4 regions of the Streptomyces sp. NPDC093801 genome follow, and region 1 is predicted to be linked to each of the others. Evidence: riboswitches for the same ligand, from Rfam matches in the RefSeq annotation. Region 1 holds a riboswitch; each other region holds the start of a gene.
The links. A riboswitch is a leader RNA that binds a small molecule or an ion and turns the genes downstream of it on or off. The one in region 1 is predicted to bind cobalamin.
Positions count from the first base shown of each region.

Region 2: another riboswitch for cobalamin. It lies ahead of cobN (cobaltochelatase subunit CobN); the one in region 1 lies ahead of AB0469_RS01585 (prenyltransferase/squalene oxidase repeat-containing protein).
Region 3: another riboswitch for cobalamin. It lies ahead of AB0469_RS06095 (prenyltransferase/squalene oxidase repeat-containing protein); the one in region 1 lies ahead of AB0469_RS01585 (prenyltransferase/squalene oxidase repeat-containing protein).
Region 4: another riboswitch for cobalamin. It lies ahead of metE (5-methyltetrahydropteroyltriglutamate--homocysteine S-methyltransferase); the one in region 1 lies ahead of AB0469_RS01585 (prenyltransferase/squalene oxidase repeat-containing protein).

Region 1 is NZ_JBFBDP010000001.1:337,203-341,383, reverse strand. It holds gene AB0469_RS01590 (prenyltransferase/squalene oxidase repeat-containing protein) at 28-1,440, opposite strand; cobalamin riboswitch at 1,550-1,681, opposite strand; cobalamin riboswitch at 1,741-1,889, shown strand; gene AB0469_RS01585 (prenyltransferase/squalene oxidase repeat-containing protein) at 2,065-4,181, shown strand, end outside.
Region 2 is NZ_JBFBDP010000017.1:38,047-42,227, forward strand. It holds gene cobN (cobaltochelatase subunit CobN) at 1-2,269, opposite strand, end outside; cobalamin riboswitch at 2,302-2,459, opposite strand; gene AB0469_RS20740 (cobalamin biosynthesis protein CobG) at 2,793-4,073, shown strand; gene AB0469_RS20745 (precorrin-8X methylmutase) at 4,070-4,181, shown strand, end outside.
Region 3 is NZ_JBFBDP010000004.1:185,904-190,084, reverse strand. It holds gene AB0469_RS06095 (prenyltransferase/squalene oxidase repeat-containing protein) at 1-1,832, opposite strand, end outside; cobalamin riboswitch at 1,945-2,081, opposite strand; cobalamin riboswitch at 2,158-2,297, shown strand; gene AB0469_RS06090 (hypothetical protein) at 2,394-3,806, shown strand; gene AB0469_RS06085 (hypothetical protein) at 3,924-4,181, shown strand, end outside.
Region 4 is NZ_JBFBDP010000002.1:329,371-333,551, forward strand. It holds gene AB0469_RS03365 (right-handed parallel beta-helix repeat-containing protein) at 1-804, shown strand, start outside; gene AB0469_RS03370 (hypothetical protein) at 801-1,538, shown strand; cobalamin riboswitch at 1,669-1,821, shown strand; gene metE (5-methyltetrahydropteroyltriglutamate--homocysteine S-methyltransferase) at 2,010-4,181, shown strand, end outside.

The sequences.
Region 1 (4,181 bases):
GACGCGTACCCCCGCCCGTCGCACGTCTCAGGCGCCCCAGCGCAGCGCGATGGTGTCGCCCACGTTGATCACCTTGTTGCGGGCGGCTCCGGCGAAGGCGGAGCCGTCCACGCTCACCTTCCAGGTGTTGGAGCCGCTGTTGGCCTTGCCGTTGACGGCAGTGATGGTGCCGGTGCCGGAGGACGGCGTCACGCTGGTGACACAGCCGGCCGGGGTGGCCGCCGTGGTCGCCGCGTTCAGGACGTCGCCGAGGGTGGTGGTCGTGCCGGTCGGGGTGAAGGAGACCGAGCAGACCTTCAGGCCGCCGGCGCCGTCGTCCACGGTGAGCGCCAGCTTGGTGGCGGTCCCCGAGGTGAACGTCGACTGGGCCACCCACTGTGGGGCGCCCGGGGTGACCGGGACGGGCGGGGTGGAGGTGAAGCCGCCGCCGGCGACCGCGCGCAACGAGTCGATCGAGGCGTAGGCGGTGGGGCTGGTGTCGGCCGGCTTGTACTTGAAGCCGCCGCCGGGGTTGTACTGGTTGGCGATGAGGAAGTCGATCGGGGTCTTGCCGGCGGTGGTGAGGAAATCCCCGGTCTGGGGGTTGATGCCGCAGGCGTTGAGCCCGGCGACGGCCCAGCCGTTGGAGCTGGTGTTGACGCCGTACATCGAGTTGAAGGCGCCCGAGGTGGTGACGAGCTTGCTCTTGAGGAAGTTCTTCGCCTGGACGACGTCGGTGTCGGTGCCCGGGACGCCCGAGGCGCACAGGGCGGCCATGGCGGCGCCGGTCATGTCGATGTCGCCGGCGGTGGCCAGAGCGGTCGGGTTGCCCTCGGCCTTGCTGTACTGCCAGCCGCCGTCGTTGTGCTGGTTCGCGCGGATGCGTGCGACGAGGGAGTTGGTGAGGGCCTGCGGTATGCGGGCGCTGCCCGTCTGGGTCTTGGCGCCGCCGAGGGCGAGGGCGGCGAAGACGGTGCCGTTGAAGTTGGCGGAGGGGCCGAAGTAGCCGGGCTCGGGGGTCTGCCAGTAGGAGTAGATGTTCGCGATCAGGTTGCGGGAGGCGGAGACCCGGGCCGGGTCGATACCGGCCGCGTACGCGTTCAGGGTGCCGCGCTCATAGTCGGTGACGACCGGGGAGGCCGAGGGCCAGCCGGACGTGGACAGCAGGTTCCGGTAGACGGTCCGGGCGTTCTTCGTGGTGTCCCCGCCCGGCGCGACGTCGACGACCGCGGTACCCGCGGCGGCGAAGGCGCTGAAGGCCCACTCGTTGGACAATCCAAAGCCGGCGTAGGAACCATCGGCGGCCTGAAGGGACTTGAGGTACGCCACACCGTTCGTCTTCGACGTGGCGATCTGGGCGGGCGTCGACGTGGCCGCGGCGGGCACCACGGCGAGGGCGAACGCGCCGACTGCGGCAGGGACCGCAATCGCGAGGCGGCGGGGGGTGAGGGAACGGTTCATGACCTGCTCCTGAGATCGGCGAACGCCGGCCGACCTCGCCCGGGGACCGTGCGCGGACCGCGGCACGACCTGGGGAAGGGGCCGCCGTCCGGGACGCGTGGTACGGCTTCCTGATGCTTCGTCACCGCACGGGCATTCGGGCTCGGCACGGCGTCCGCCGTGCCACACCGCTGCGCGTCAGCCCCGGATTCTCACCGAGTTCCCCCATGTGGCGCCCAGGACGCTACCCCAGTGATCAAGGGTCCGCCAGCATGGCGCCAAGTGCCCTGCCCCGGCAGCCGGATGAGACGCATCCCACCTTGACGGTGCACTCGGGGCCGTGTTCCATGGCGGCTGACAAGTACTCAGCCCCAGGGGAAGCCGGTCGAATTCCGGCGCTGACCCGCAACCGTAGGCCCGGCGATCGTCCCGGGCGAGCCGGATTGCCTGTGGCCGTGTCATGAACGAAGAGCGCCGTCGCGGACTACGGCGTGGTCGTCAACGCCCCTGCGGACATCGCGCACGGGGCGTCTCGCCACGTACCCCGTCCGTCCGGCCTGGACGAGGGGGCTGCGGGTGGACACCGAACAGTGGGCAGGCCAGCACACGAGCGCCAGACATCGGCTGCTGTCCATCACGGCGGCGATGCTGCTCGTCTGCGGTGTGACCGTCGCCTTCCTCGCGCCGTCCACGACGGCGACGGCCGACCCGGTCAAGGACTGCACGGCCACGGTCGGCGCGGTCGTGGCCGTCGACTTCGGCCCGTTCGGCGGCAAGGTCGAACGCGGCTGCGACACGACCCCGACCACCGGCTACGACCTGCTCCACGAAGCCGGATTCACCACCACCGGCACCGTCCACGACGGCCCCGCCTTCATCTGCCGGATCGGCTACGGCTCCTTCAACTCCGGTACGCAGTACCCGACGCCGGACAAGGAGCCCTGCCAGCTCACCCCGCAGGCCTCTGCCTACTGGTCCTACTGGACGGCCTCGCCCGGGCAGGCGAACTGGACGTACAGCCCGCTCGGCGCGATGGCCCGTACCCCCAAGCCGGGTGACGTGGACGCGTGGGTCTTCGGCGGCACGGACGTCGGCGGCAGCACCGGCAAGCCCACCTTCTCCCCGGACGACGTCCGCGCCGGCGGCGGGGCCTCGCCCAAGCCCACCGACACGAGCGGGCCCGTCGTCCCGCCCGGCGCGGTCGACCTCCCCGCGGCCACCCGCTGGCTCACCGCACAGCTCAAGGACGGCGAACGCGTCGTTGACGAGGGCTCCGAAACCCCCAACTACACCCTGACCGCCGAGACCGCCCTCGCCCTGGCCGCCGCCGACCCGAAGAGCCCGGCGGCCGCGAAGGTAGCCGCCTTCCTGGCCCGGCCCGAGCACACCGAGGCGTACGCCTACCCGTCCGGCAAGGACCGGGCGCCGGAAGCGGCGGCCGCGGCCCGGCTCGCCCTCGTGGCCGAGGCGACGGGCGGCAACCCCCGCGCCGTCGGCGGCCACGACCTGCTCGGCGACCTCGTGAAGGACGTATGCACCAGCGGATCGGACGCCCCCACGCCCGTACCCGGCTGCACCGTCAGGGGTGACTTTCCCACCACCTCCGGCCAGGCCGAGGGGCAGGCCCTGGCCGTGATCGCCCTGCTCGGGGGCGGCGTCCGCCCGCCCGCCGACGCAGTGGCCCGCCTGACCGACATGCAGTGCCAGGACGGTGGCTTCACCAGCATGCTGATCCGCCGCGGCGACGGCTGCGACAGCGAGCCCGGAGCCACCGGCCTCGCCGCCCTCGCCCTCCAACGGGCCGGCGGCCACGAGGCGGAGGTGGCCAAGGCCCGCGACTTCCTGAAGAAGGCCCAGCTCGCGGACGGTGGCCTGCCCGCCGCCGCGTACGGCACGGTGGGCAGCGCGTACGCCACCGGCTTCGCAGCCCAGGCCCTGCGCCACCTGGGCGAGACAGACCGGGCGGACGCGGCCGTCTCCTGGCTGTCCAAGCAGCAACTGCCCAGCGGCGCTTTCGCCTTCGAGGCCGGCGGCACCGACCCGCTGCTGTTCGCCACCGTCCCCGCCGTCATCGCCGGGGCCAAGAGCGACCTGGTCACCCTGACCACCAAGAAGCCCGAGCCCTCGCCCTCCCCGACCGGTCCCACCACCGGGCCGACGCCCCGTCCCGAGGGCGGACCGGACCTCAAGAAGGGCTCGGCCTACCTCACCGACCCCACCCGGCTCATCCAGGGCCACTACTACGAGAGCACCGCCGGCACCGGCTTCGCCGACTACGGCCTGACCATCGACGGTGCGTACGCCCTGGCCGCCACCGGCGCCGACAACGCGGCCCTGCGCGGCATCGTCGACTTCCTCGATCACGGCGGCAAGGACGGCACCGGCCGCACCCTCGCCTCCTGGACGAACATTGGCACCAAGTACGCGGGCGGCGGCTCCCTCGGCAAGGCGGCCCTGCTCGCCGAGGCCGTCGGCCGCGACCCCCGCCACTTCGGCGGCCAGGACCTGATCACCGCCCTCGCCAAGGCCGTCTGCCCGGCCAAGACCCCGGCGCCCGACCGCTCCTGCGCCGACAAGGGTGCCTACACCAACGCCACCTCCGTCTTCTCCCAGTCCCTGGGCGTCATCGCCCAGGTCCGGGCGGGGGAGAGCACCGCCGCGGCCGAGCCCATCGCCTACCTGAAGACCCTCCAGAAGCCGTCGGGCGCCTGGGTCAGCCTCATCGGCGAGCCGAGCGGGGAGGAGGTGGACTCCACCGCCAT
Region 2 (4,181 bases), on a different contig from region 1:
CTGCCGGGTGGCCCGCCGCGACCGCGGCCACCGCCGACGGGGCCCAGTCCGCGTCCTCCATCGCCTGGACCAGGGCGCGGGCGGTCTCCTCGACGGCGTCCGCCGAGGTGCGGGTGGCCGCCGACTCGTCGAGGCCGAGGGCCTCGCGCAGGCCGGGCAGCGCGGAGGTGCCGCCCCAGATCTGGCGGGCGCGCAGGATGGAGAGGACCAGGTTGACGCGGGCCTCGCCGGTCGGGGCGCCGCCCAGGACGTGCAGGCCGTCGCGGATCTGGGCGTCCTTGACCTCGCACAGCCAGCCGTCGACGTGGAGGAGGAAGTCGTCGAAGCCGTCGTCGTCCGGGCGCTCCTCCAGGCCCAGGTCGTGGTCGAGCTTCGCCGCCTGGATCAGGGTCCAGATCTGGGCGCGGATGGCCGGGAGCTTCGACGGGTCCATGGAGCTGATCTGGGCGTACTCGTCCAGGTGCTGCTCCAGGCGGGCGATGTCGCCGTACGACTCGGCGCGCGCCATCGGCGGGACCAGGTGGTCGACCAGGGTGGCGTGCACCCGGCGCTTGGCCTGCGTGCCCTCGCCCGGGTCGTTGACCAGGAAGGGGTAGACCAGGGGCAGGTCACCGAGGGCGGCGTCCGGGGAGCAGGAGGCCGACAGGCCCGCGTTCTTGCCGGGCAGCCACTCCAGGTTCCCGTGCTTGCCCAGGTGGATCATCGCGTCGGCGCCGAAGCCGCCGTCCTGCGCGGCCGCCTGGATCCAGCGGTACGCGGCCAGGTAGTGGTGCGAGGGCGGCAGGTCCGGGTCGTGGTAGATCGCGATCGGGTTCTCGCCGAAGCCGCGCGGCGGCTGGATGAGGATGAGGAGGTTCCCGCGGCGCAGGGCCGCCAGGACGATGTCGCCCTCCGGGTTCGCGGAACGGTCCACGAACATGTTGCCCGGGGCCTCGCCCCAGTGCTCCTCGACGCTCTCGCGCAGGTCGGCCGGGAGTTCGGCGAACCAGCGCTTGTAGTCGGCCGCCGGGATGCGGACCGGGTTGCGGGCCAGCTGCTCCTCGGTGAGCCAGTCCTGGTCGTGGCCGCCGGCCTCGATCAGGGCGCGGATCAGCTCGTCGCCGTCACCCGAGACCAGACCCGGGATCTCCTCCACGGGGCCGAAGTCGTAGCCTTCGGCGATCAGGCGGCGCAGCAGCTCCACGGCGCTGGCCGGGGTGTCGAGGCCGACCGCGTTGCCGATGCGGGAGTGCTTCGTGGGGTACGCGGAGAGGACCAGCGCGATCCGCTTCTCCGCGCGCCCGATGTGGCGCAGGCGGGCGTGGCGCACGGCGATGCCGGCGACGCGGGAGGCGCGCTCGGCGTCGGCCACGTAGGCGGGCAGGCCGTCCTCGTCGATCTCCTTGAAGGAGAACGGGACGGTGATCAGCCGGCCGTCGAACTCGGGCACGGCGACCTGGGTGGCGGCGTCGAGGGGGGAGAGGCCCTCGTCGTTCTCCTCCCAGGTGCTGCGCGAGCCCGTCAGGCACAGGGCCTGGAGGATCGGCACGCCGAGCCCGGCCAGGGCGCCCGCGTCCCAGGACTCGTCGTCCCCGCCCGCCGAGGCGGTCGCGGGGCGGGTGCCGCCGGCCGCGAGGACGGTGGTGACGATGGCGTCCGCCTGCTCCAGCGCCCGGAGCAGCTCCGGCTCCGGGGTGCGCAGGGAGGAGACGTAGAGGGGGAGGGGACGGCCGCCCTTGGCCTCGACGGCGTCGCAGAGGGCGTGCACGAAGGCGGTGTTGCCGCTCATCTGGTGGGCGCGGTAGTAGAGCACCGCGACCTGCGGGCCGGTGGCCTCCGTGGCGGGGCGCTCCAGGGGGCCCCAGGTCGGGGAGGCGGCCGGGGGCTCGAAACCGTGGCCGGTGAGCAGGACGGTGTCGGAGAGGAAGCGGGCCAGCTGGTCGAGGTTGGCCGGGCCGCCGTGCGCGAGGTAGCGGTGCGCCTCCGCGGCGATGCCGATCGGGACCGTGGAGGCCTCCATCAGCTGGGCGTCCGGGGCCTGTTCGCCGGTCAGGACCACCACCGGGCGGGTCTGGCCGGGGGCGAGGAGCACGTCGAGGCCGTCCTGCCAGGCGCGCAGGCCGCCGAGGAGGCGTACGACGACCAGCCCGACGCCGTCGAGGAGGCCGTCGAGGTCGTCGAGGGGGAGGCGGGAGGGGTTCGCGAACCGGTACGGCACGGGGCCGCCGGCGGTGTTCGCGGCGCGGGCGCTGAGCAGATCGGTGTCGGACGTCGACAGCAGCAGGATCATGCGGCGGCAGGCCTTCCTCGGGGTTTCCGCGCCCCGGGCAGTGAGGACAGCGGGAGTTCCTGACTCACCCCGCGGATCGCTCCGCGGGGCTCACAGTGGCGGGACCGCGCCGGAATCGCACCGGGCTTCCTCCCATGTCGCCGTCCTCGGCGGTGACGGGCCGAGTGGTCCGCCGGAAGGTCATCTTAGGTGGCCTTTTCCCTGGCCGGGAGGTGGGGTGGGGGGCTCGCGGGTGGCGGGGTGCGGTGGCGTGCGGTCCGGTGGCGTGCGGTGCGCCGTGGGGGCTCTGCCCCGGGGGCCGCGCCGCAAACGCCGGGCGGGGGACGGGGGCCGCCGCCCGGAGCCGGCTCCCCGCCCCGCCCTTCGCCCGTTCGTCCCCGAGCCACCGCCGGGAGGTGTTCCCAGGGGCTCCGCCCCGGACCCCGAGCCTCACGCGCCGGCGAGGCCGGACTTTGCCCGGCGGGGCTCAATCCCGCTGGTCGGGGTGGCGACGGACACAGGTCGGGGGTGGGCAATCGTGGGTATGCTCGCGGCCATGTCGCCCCAGCCACCTTCCGCCGCGTCGCGGGACGAACCCGTCATACGTGACCGCGGTGATGCCTGCCCCGGCGCGCTGCGGCTGCACGCCGCCGACGACGGGTACCTCGCGCGCGTCCGGATCCCCGGCGGGCTGCTCACCACCCGGCAGGCCCTCGCGCTCGGGCACGCCGCCGACCGGTTCGGCGACGGGCACCTGGAACTCACCTCCCGCGGCAACGTCCAGCTGCGCGGCCTCGCCGACGGCTGCGGCGCCGGGCTCGCGGAGCTGCTGGACGGCGCCGGGCTGCTGCCGGCGCCGGGCCACGAGCGGGTGCGCAACATCGTGGCCACCCCGGTGGCCGGGCCCCAGGTCGTGGACCGGGTCCGGGAACTCGACCGGCTGCTGTGCGCCAGTGCGCGGGCCGCGGACCTGTCCGGACGGTTCCTGTTCGCCCTCGACGACGGGCGCGGGGACGTGGCGGCCCTCGACCCCGACGTGACCGTGCTCGGCGGGGCGGACGGACGGGTGCTCGTGCGGCTCGGGAGCGGCGGCGGCGCCGTCGAGGTCGGGGCCGCCGATGCCGCCCGGGCCGCGCTGTGCGCCGCCGAGTACTTCCTCGACGCCGCCCGGGACGCCGGGACCCGGGCCTGGCGGATCGCCGAGCTGCCCTCCGAACACGCCCTGGACGAGCGCGAGTTCGTGCGGCGGCTGGCGGAGGCGGGGGTGGCCGCCGGGCGCGTGCCCGAGGTGGAGTGGCCGTACGCCGAGCCGCCCCGGCCCGGGAGCGTGGGCGCGGCCGGACTGTGCGTCCTGCCCCCGCTCGGCCGGCTGGACTCCGCGCAGTGGCGGGCCCTGGCCGAGGCCGCCGACGGCGGGGAGGGGGAGCTGCGCGTCACCCCGTGGCGCAGCGTCGTCCTCCCGCGCGCGGCAGCCGACGGCGCCGCCCGCGTCGAGGCGGCGGGCCTCGCCGTCCGGCCCGGAAGTCCCTGGCGGACCGTCACCGCCTGTACCGGCAGGCCCGGTTGCGCCAAGTCCCTCGCGGACGTACGCGCCGACGCGCGTGCCGTCGTACAGGGGCAGACCGACGCCGCGGAGCTGCCCGTGCACTGGTCGGGCTGCGCCCGCCGGTGCGGGCATCCGCGCGGTACGGCCTGGGTGGACATCGTCGCCACCCCCGACGGGTACGCCCTCGACGGCCGGCCCGTCCCGCACGCAGACCTGGCGGCCGCCCTCACGGCCGCGCGCACCACCCCCACCACAACCGAAGCCGCAGTGAAGAAATGAGCGAGTACACCGTGTTCGAGTACGAGAAGGACGGCGCCGCGATCTACCGCCAGTCCTTTGCCACGATCCGCGCCGAGGCGGACCTCTCCGGGCTGCCCGCCTCGGTCG
Region 3 (4,181 bases), on a different contig from region 1:
CCGTTCGCGTACGTGGTGCCGACGAGGGTCCAGTCGTGGATGCCGCGCTTCTGGCCGTCCTTGCCGCCCTTGTCCATGAAGTCGACGATGTTGCGCAGGGCGGCGTTGTCCTGGCCGGTGGCGGCGAGGGCGTACGCGCCGTCGATGGTCAGGCCGTAGTCGGCGAAGCCGGAGCCGGGCTGGCTCTCGTAGAAGCGGCCCTGGACCAGGCGGGACGGGGCCGTCAGGTACGCGGTGCCCTTCTTGAGGTCGGGTCCTTCACCAGACGGGGGCGTGGTCGGCGGGTTCGTCGGTGCCGGCGGTTCGGCCGGCTTGGCGGTCAGGCTGGCCAGATCAGTGCCGGCGCCCGCGGCCGCGGCCGTGGCGGTGGGGTACAGCCTCGATTCGGTGTCGTCCTCGGCGAAGCCGAATCCGCCGGTCGGGAGCTGGTGCTTGGAGAGATAGGAGACGCCGGCGTCCGCGAACGCCTCGTCGCCGAGGGCGCGCAGTGCCTGCGAGGCCCAGGCGGTGGCGGCCGGGTTGCCGGTCGTCTCGTAGTAGAGGGCCGGCCAGGCGCCGGTCGTCAGCTGGGACCTCTTCAGGTAGCTGCGGGCCTTCTGGAGCACGGCCTCGTGGCCGCCGGCCCGCTCAAGGGCGAGGGTGATGAGGCCGGTGGCGCCGGCCTCGCTCTCGCAGCCCGGACTGCCGGGGCGGATGAGGACGCTGGTGAATCCGCCGTCCTCGCACTGCAGGACGGTCAGCCGGGCAACTGAGCCGGGGGGCGGGGTCATACCGGCGTTGACCAGGGCGATGACGGCCATGGCCTGGGCGTCGGCCTGCCCGGTGGTACGGAAGTCGCCCTTGGTGAGGCAGCCTTCGACCGTGTCGCCGTCGCCGATGTCGCGGGGGCAGGCGTACTTGACGAGGTCGCCGAGCAGGTCGTGCCCGCCGAACACGCGCGGGTCTTTGCCGGTGGCTTCGGCGACCAGGGCGAGCCGGGCCGCGGCGGTGGCGTCCGGGATGCCGTCCTTTCCGGCCGGGTAGGCGTACGCGTCGGTCTGCGCGGGCGTGGCGAGGAAGTCAGCGATCTTCTTCGCCACTGGGCTCTTGCGGTCGGCCGCCGCGAGGGCGAAGGCGGCTTCCGTGGTGAGGAAGTGGTTCGGGGTGGTGGAGCCTTCGTCGACGACGCGCTCCCCGTCCGTCAGCGTCCCGGTGACCCAGCGGGTGGTCGCGGGTACGTCGACACGCCCGGCCGGTACCTTGGGCGGGGCCGTCGGGACGGTCGGGTCGGGGGTGGTGAAACCGCGGACGTCGTCGGGGGAGAAGGACGGCTTGCCCTTGGTGCCCTCGATGTCCGTGCCGCCGTAGACCCAAGCCTCCACATCACCCGGCTTCGGGTTCCGGGCCATGGCCCCTTGCTGGCTGTAGGACCACTTGCGCTGACCGGGCGAGGCGGTCCAGTACGACCAGTAGGCGGTGGCCTGCGGGGTGAGTACGCAGGGCTCCTTGTCCGGCGTGGGGTACTGCGTACCGGTGCCCTTGCCGATGCGGCAGATGAAGGCGGGGCCGTCGTGGACGGTGCCCTCCATGGTGAAGCCGGCGGTCTGCAGCAGCTCGTAGCCGGTGGTGGGGGTGGTGTCGCAGCCCTTCTCCACCTTGCCGCCGAACGGGCCGAAGTCCACCGCGACGATCGCCCCGGCGGTGGCCGTGCACTGCTCGATCGGGTCGGCCGAGGCGGACACCGTCCCGCCCACGAAGGCCACGCTCGCGGCGAAGGTCAGCAACGCCGCCGATACGAGCGACAACAGCCCCTTGCTCCCCAGGTGTCGCTCTGCTTGCTGTGCGGTCCCCACCACGGCCCCTCGTGTCGGCCGGGCGGACCAGTGCGTGGTGAAGAGGCTTCCGCAGCCCGTTGGGCACACGGGGAGGCCGTTCGAACCACGCCGTAGTCCGCGACGGCGTTTCTCGCTGCAAAAACCTGACTCCAGGCATTCCGACTCGCCCGGATGGAACCGGGCCTACGGTTGCGGGTCAGCGCCGGATTTCGACCGGCTTCCCCTGGAGCTGAGTGCTTATCAGTCGGAGTGGACCACGTTGATAAAGACAGCGTCAAGGTGGTCTGCGTCTCATGTGCCACGGCTCCGGCACCGCTCGACCGGTCTCCAGCGCAGCGGCTGGCGGAGCCTTGATCACTCGGGTAGCGTCCTGGGCTGCCACATGGGGGAACCTGGTGCGAATCCGGGGCTGACGCGCAGCGGTGTGGGACGGCAGGGGGCCGTCACCAAGCCCGAATGCCCATGCGGCATGGCACATCACCAGCCGTACCACGCGTTCGGACGGCCGCCACCGAGCTCCGGGCTGCCCGCCCGCACGAGCCACGGTCAGGTCGGCGTCCCCCATTCCAGGAGCAGGCCATGACCCGTACCCGCACTTCCCGCCGCCTCACCCTTGCGGTGCCCGCAGCACTGGGCGCCCTCGCCCTCACGACCCTGCCGGCGTTCGCCACCTCCTCGCCCGCGCAGATCGCCACGTCCAAGACCAACGGCGTGACGTACCTCAAGTCCCTCCAGGCCGCCGACGGTTCGTACGCGGGCAGCGGCCTGTCCAACGAGTGGGCGTTCAGCGCCTTCGCGGCCACCGGCACGGCCGTCGTCGATGTCTACCCGGGTGGTGACACGACGAAGAACGCGCGGACGGTCTACCGCAACCTGCTTTCGACGGCGGGCTGGCCGCAGGCCTCCCCGGTCGTCACCGACTACGAGCGCGGCACCCTCAACGCGTACGCCGCCGGCATCGACCCGGCCCGCGTCTCGGCCTCCCGCAACCTCATCGCCAACATCTACTCCTACTGGCAGACCGCCGAGGCCGGCTACTTCGGCCCGTCCGGGAACTTCAACGGCACCGTCTTCGCGGCCCTTTCACTGGGCGGAGCCAAGACCCAGGCCGGCGGCGCGCGCGTCCCGCAGGCCCTGACCGACTCCATGGTCACCCGCATCCGGGCCAACCAGCACGTGGACGGCGGCTGGACCTATAACAAGGCCGAGGGCAACCCCACCGTCCTCAACTCCGCGGGCGATGTGGACATGACCGGCGCGGCGATGGCGGCCCTGTGCGTCTCCGGCGTTCCCAATACGGACGCGGACGTCGTCCAGGCGAAGAACTTCCTCAAGAGCAAGCTCGTCTCCAGCAGCGGCGCGTTCAATTCCCTCTACGGGGTCAACACCAGCTCCAACGGCTGGGGCGTCGCGGGGCTGAACGCCTGCGGTTTCAACCCGCAGACGGGCGATTTCCTCACCGGTAGCGGCAAGACCCCGATCGACTTCCTCATCGCCAACCAGTACAACCCGGCAGGCGGCTTCAAGTACCAGCCCGCCGACACCAGCCCGTCGGCCTACTCCTCCATCGACGCCCTGCGCGCCGTCGCAGGCGGTGGCTTCACCACCGCTCCGCCCGTCCCGGTCACCCCCGGCGCACCGCAGTGGGTTTCCCAGTCCACCTTCACCGCCGGCACGGCGACGAAGCTGGCACTGACCGTCGATGACGGGGCCGGCAATCTCAAGGTGTGCTCGGTGGCCTTCACGCCGACCGGGACGACCACCACACTGGGTGACGTCCTCAACGCCGCGGTGACCGCCGCCGCTCCGTCCGGTTGCGTCACCAGCGTCACGCCGTCCTCCGGGACCGGCACCATCACCGACGTCAACGGCAAGGCCAACAGCGGCTCCAACACGTGGAAGGTGAGCGTGGACGGGTCCGCGTTCGCCGGCGCCGCCCGCAACAAGGTCATCAACGTGGGCGACACGATCGCCCTGCGGTGGGGTGTCTGATCATTTCGGCCACAGTGCGGGTTGCGGGCCCCCGGCCCGCAACCCGCACTGTTGCACTATTGGAGGACAGGCAACGTGAAAGCAGGGCGTTTGCCCATGACGCCGGAAGGGTCGGGGATGGCGAAGATTGTGCCGCGTCATGTGATGGTCGACGGGGTGCAGTTGGTCGCCCTCACGGAACAGGAGTACGAGAGTCTCGCCGCGTCACGGCGCCAGTTCGGCTCCCACGTAGTGCGGTTGCGCATGACACGGGAGGCGCTCACCTCCTTGACCCGGGTGGCCGGGGCGATGTGTGCCCTGCTCCGGGCGGGCGAGGTCCCCGCGGAGACTTCCCACAGTGGACCTGATGCCTCCCGACAGGCGCCGAAGGGCCTG
Region 4 (4,181 bases), on a different contig from region 1:
ATCGAGCACGACCACGCCTCGGGCAGCGCCGACTCCGGCCTCTACGTGGGCCAGTGCAAGCCCTGCAACGTACTCGTCCAGGACAACGTCGCCGACCACAACGCCATCGGCTACGAGGGAACCAACGCCAGCGGACCCGTCTGGGTGCTGCGCAACCGGTTCACCCGCAACCGGGTCGGCATGACCATCGACACCGACTACCAGGAGGCCTACGTACCCCAGACCGGCGGAGTCATCGCCGGGAACCTGGTGGCCGACAACAACGCCCCCGACACCCCCGAGCAGGCCGACGGCGGCTTCGGGATCGGGATCGGCATCGCCGGCGGCCAGCACAACACGCTCCGGCGCAACCGCGTCAGCGGCAACTCCCGCGCCGGCATCGTCCTCACCTCCCACGAGGACGTACCTCCCCTGGGCAACCGGCTCGAAGACAACACGCTGTCCGACAACGAGGTCGACATCACCTACCAGGCGTCCACCCGAGCCCCCGGAGAGGGCAACTGCCTGCACGGCAACACCCTGCGGCGCACCCTGCCCGACGACCTGACCCGCACCGCCCCCTGCCCCGGGGGCAACAGCCGCTCCTCCGCCGCGGCGCCCCCCACCCGCACCGCCCCGCCACCCGCCGGAGTCCCCTTCCTCGACGTCACCCCGCCCCCCGCCCAGCCGCAACTCCCCGGTGCCGGCGACGCGCCCGCCGAACCCGCGCTCCACCTGCCCGGTGACGTCCACGCCGACCGCGTACCCCTGCCCGCACCGGACCTGCTCGCCCCGCGTCCCCGCCGGAGCAGGACCGCACGATGACACCGCCACCCCGCCGCACCCTGCCGCGCCCCTGCGCCTACGGCATCACCCTGGCCCTCCTGACCGTCCTCGGCGTCTCCGCCTGCACCCGGGAGGAGCCGCGCCCCGCGCCCTCCGCGGCCGCCCCACCCGCCCTGACCACCCCACAGGCCGAACTGCTCGCCCTCACCCGGTTCACCAACTACCGGCGCGGAACGGCCCGGGTCAGCGCCGACATCCCCGTCCAAGGGAAGTCCGCCCGGCTCACCGGCCGCCTCGACTGGCGTCACGGGACGGGCCTGGCCCTCCTCCAGATCGACGGCGGCCCCCGCGACCAGGGCCGCCACCTCCTCAGCTGGAACCGCACGACCGTCTCCATGCGGCGCGACTGGACCGGCTCCCTCCCCGCCCGCGCACCCCGGGACGGCTGGACCGAGCACCCGCTCACGGCCCGGACGTCCACCGTCGACACCACGCTCCTCCTCCTGCTCGACCTGGCCGCGAACCGCCCCGACAACGCCCAGCTGCTGCTCCGCAGCGGCGCCCGCCGGCTCGGCTCCGAGCAGGTGGACGGCGTCCCCGTCACGGTTTTCGCCGGCCCGTCCGCCACCCCGTCCCAGGACGCCACCCGGGAATCGTCCCGGACCGTCCCGGGCCGCACCCGCTACTGGATCGACGCCGACGGCCACCTCCGCCGCTTCTCGGCCCACCTCGGCGGCGGCACCGACTGGCTGGTGGCGACCCTGTCCGCCTGACGCCCGCCCCACCCCCCCGGATGTCCCGTTCCACCGTCCGGAACGTGGATATGCCTGTGGGTCCCCTGGATCGAACCCGTAGGCTGGCCCGTGCAGCTGGTTCGCCCCGTCAGCCAGGCGGGACGCGTCGTAAGAGGGAACCCGGTGGGAATCCGGGACTGCCCCGCAGCGGTGAGCGGGAACGACCGCCGTCATACGCACTGGGACCGCCAGGTCCTGGGAAGCGACGGCCAGTAGGTGCCCGCCGGGAGACCGGCAGGCGTGCCCGCGAGTCCGAAGACCTGCCCGTTGCCCGTGCCCGGCCCCATGCCGTGCACGGACATCCCGGTGACCTCGTGGGCGGGTCGGCGTATACGGCGAGACGGTCGGCCACGCGTGCCGCGTGGGGTCGGGACCGTCCGTTTCCGGTACTCCTTCGCACCTTCGGGTCCCATCGGGATCTCAGGGATCCATCGCGCGAAGGAGATCTCCGTGACCACCGAGTCCGCAGCCGCGGCAGCAGGCGCCACCGTCCACGGCTACCCCCGCCAGGGCGGCAACCGGGAACTGAAGAAGGCGATCGAGGGCTACTGGAAGGGCCGCGTCAGCGCCGACGCCCTCCGCGTCACCGCCGCCGGACTGCGCCGCACCGCCTGGCAGCAGCTCGCCGCCGCCGGCCTCACCGAAGTGCCCACCGGGGACTTCTCGTACTACGACCACGTGCTGGACACCACCGTCATGGTCGGCGCGATCCCCGCCCGCCACCGGGCCGCCGTCACCGACGACGCCCTGGCCGGCTACTTCGCCATGGCACGCGGCACCCAGGACGCGCCGCCGCTGGAGATGACCAAGTGGTTCGACACCAACTACCACCACCTCGTCCCCGAGCTGGGTCCGGACACGGTCTTCAGCGCCGATCCGGCCAAGCAGGTCGCCGAGCTCGGTGAGGCCCTCGCCCTCGGCCACACCGCCCGCCCCGTCCTGGTCGGACCGGTCACCTACCTGCTGCTGGCCAAGCCGGCACCGGGTGTGGCGGCGGACTTCGAGCCGCTGACCCTCCTGGACCGGCTGCTGCCGGTGTACGCGGAGGTCCTCGCGGCCCTGCGCGCCGCCGGGGCCGAGTGGGTGCAGCTGGACGAGCCGGCGCTGGTGCAGGACCGCACCCCGGCGGAGCTGAACGTGGCCGCCCGCGCCTATCGGGACCTCGGCGCCCTCACCGAGCGGCCCAGGCTGCTGGTCGCCTCGTACTTCGACCGGTTGGGCGAGGCGCTGCCCGTCCTGGCGAAGGCGCCCGTCGAGGGCCTGGCCCTCGACTTCACCGGCCCGGCCGCCCGCAACCTCGACGACCTCGCGGCCGTCGGCGGACTGCCCGGAAAGCGCCTGGTCGCCGGGGTCGTGGACGGCCGCAACATCTGGGTCAACGATCTGCAGAGGTCGCTGGCCACCCTCGGCACCCTGCTGGGCCTGGCCGACCGGGTGGACGTGGCCGCCTCCTGCTCCCTGCTGCACGTCCCGCTCGACGCGGCGGCGGAGCGGGACGTCGACCCGCAGATCCTGCGCTGGCTGGCCTTCGCCCGGCAGAAGACCGCCGAGATCGCCACCCTGGCCAAGGGCCTGGGGTCCGGCACCGCCGCGGTGGCCGGGGAACTCTCCGCGAACCGGGCCGCCCTCGTCTCCCGTGCGGCGTCCCCCCTGACCCACGACCCCGCCGTCCGCGCCCGCACCGCGGCCGTCACCGCCGCCGACGCCCGCCGCCCCCAGCCGTACGCCGAGCGCACCGCCGCCCAGCGGGCCCACCTGGGCCTGCCGTTGCTGCCGACCACCACGATCGGGTCCTTCCCGCAGACCGACGAACTGCGCGCGGCCCGCGCGGACCTGAGGGCCGGACGGATCGACACGGCCGGATACGAGGCGCGCATCAGGGGTGAGATCGAGGAAGTGGTCGCCTTCCAGGAGAAGGCCGGTCTCGACGTCCTGGTGCACGGCGAGCCCGAACGCAACGACATGGTGCAGTACTTCGCCGAGCAGCTCACCGGCTACCTGGCCACCCGGCACGGCTGGGTGCAGTCCTACGGCACGCGCTACGTCCGCCCGCCCGTGCTGGCCGGGGACGTCTCGCGGCCCGGGCCGATGACCGTCCGCTGGACCTCGTACGCCCAGTCCCTGACGGCCCGGCCGGTCAAGGGCATGCTCACCGGGCCGGTCACCATGCTCGCCTGGTCCTTCGTACGCGACGACCAGCCGCTCGGCGACACCGCCCGCCAGGTCGCCCTCGCCCTGCGGGACGAGGTCGCCGACCTCGAGGCGGCCGGGACCGCGGTGATCCAGGTGGACGAGCCCGCCCTCCGCGAAACACTGCCGCTGCGGTCCGCCGACCGCGCCGGCTACCTGGCCTGGGCCACGGAGGCCTTCCGCCTCACGACCTCCGGTGTCCGGCCGGACACCCAGATCCACACCCACATGTGCTACGCCGAGTTCGGCGACGTCGTGGGGGCGATCGACGACCTCGACGCCGACGTGATCAGCCTGGAGGCGGCCCGCTCCCACATGCAGGTCGCCCGCGAACTCGCCGCCCACGGCTACCCCCGCGAGGCGGGTCCCGGCGTCTGGGACATCCACTCCCCGCGCGTCCCCGCCGCCGCGGAGGCGGCCGGTCTGCTGCGC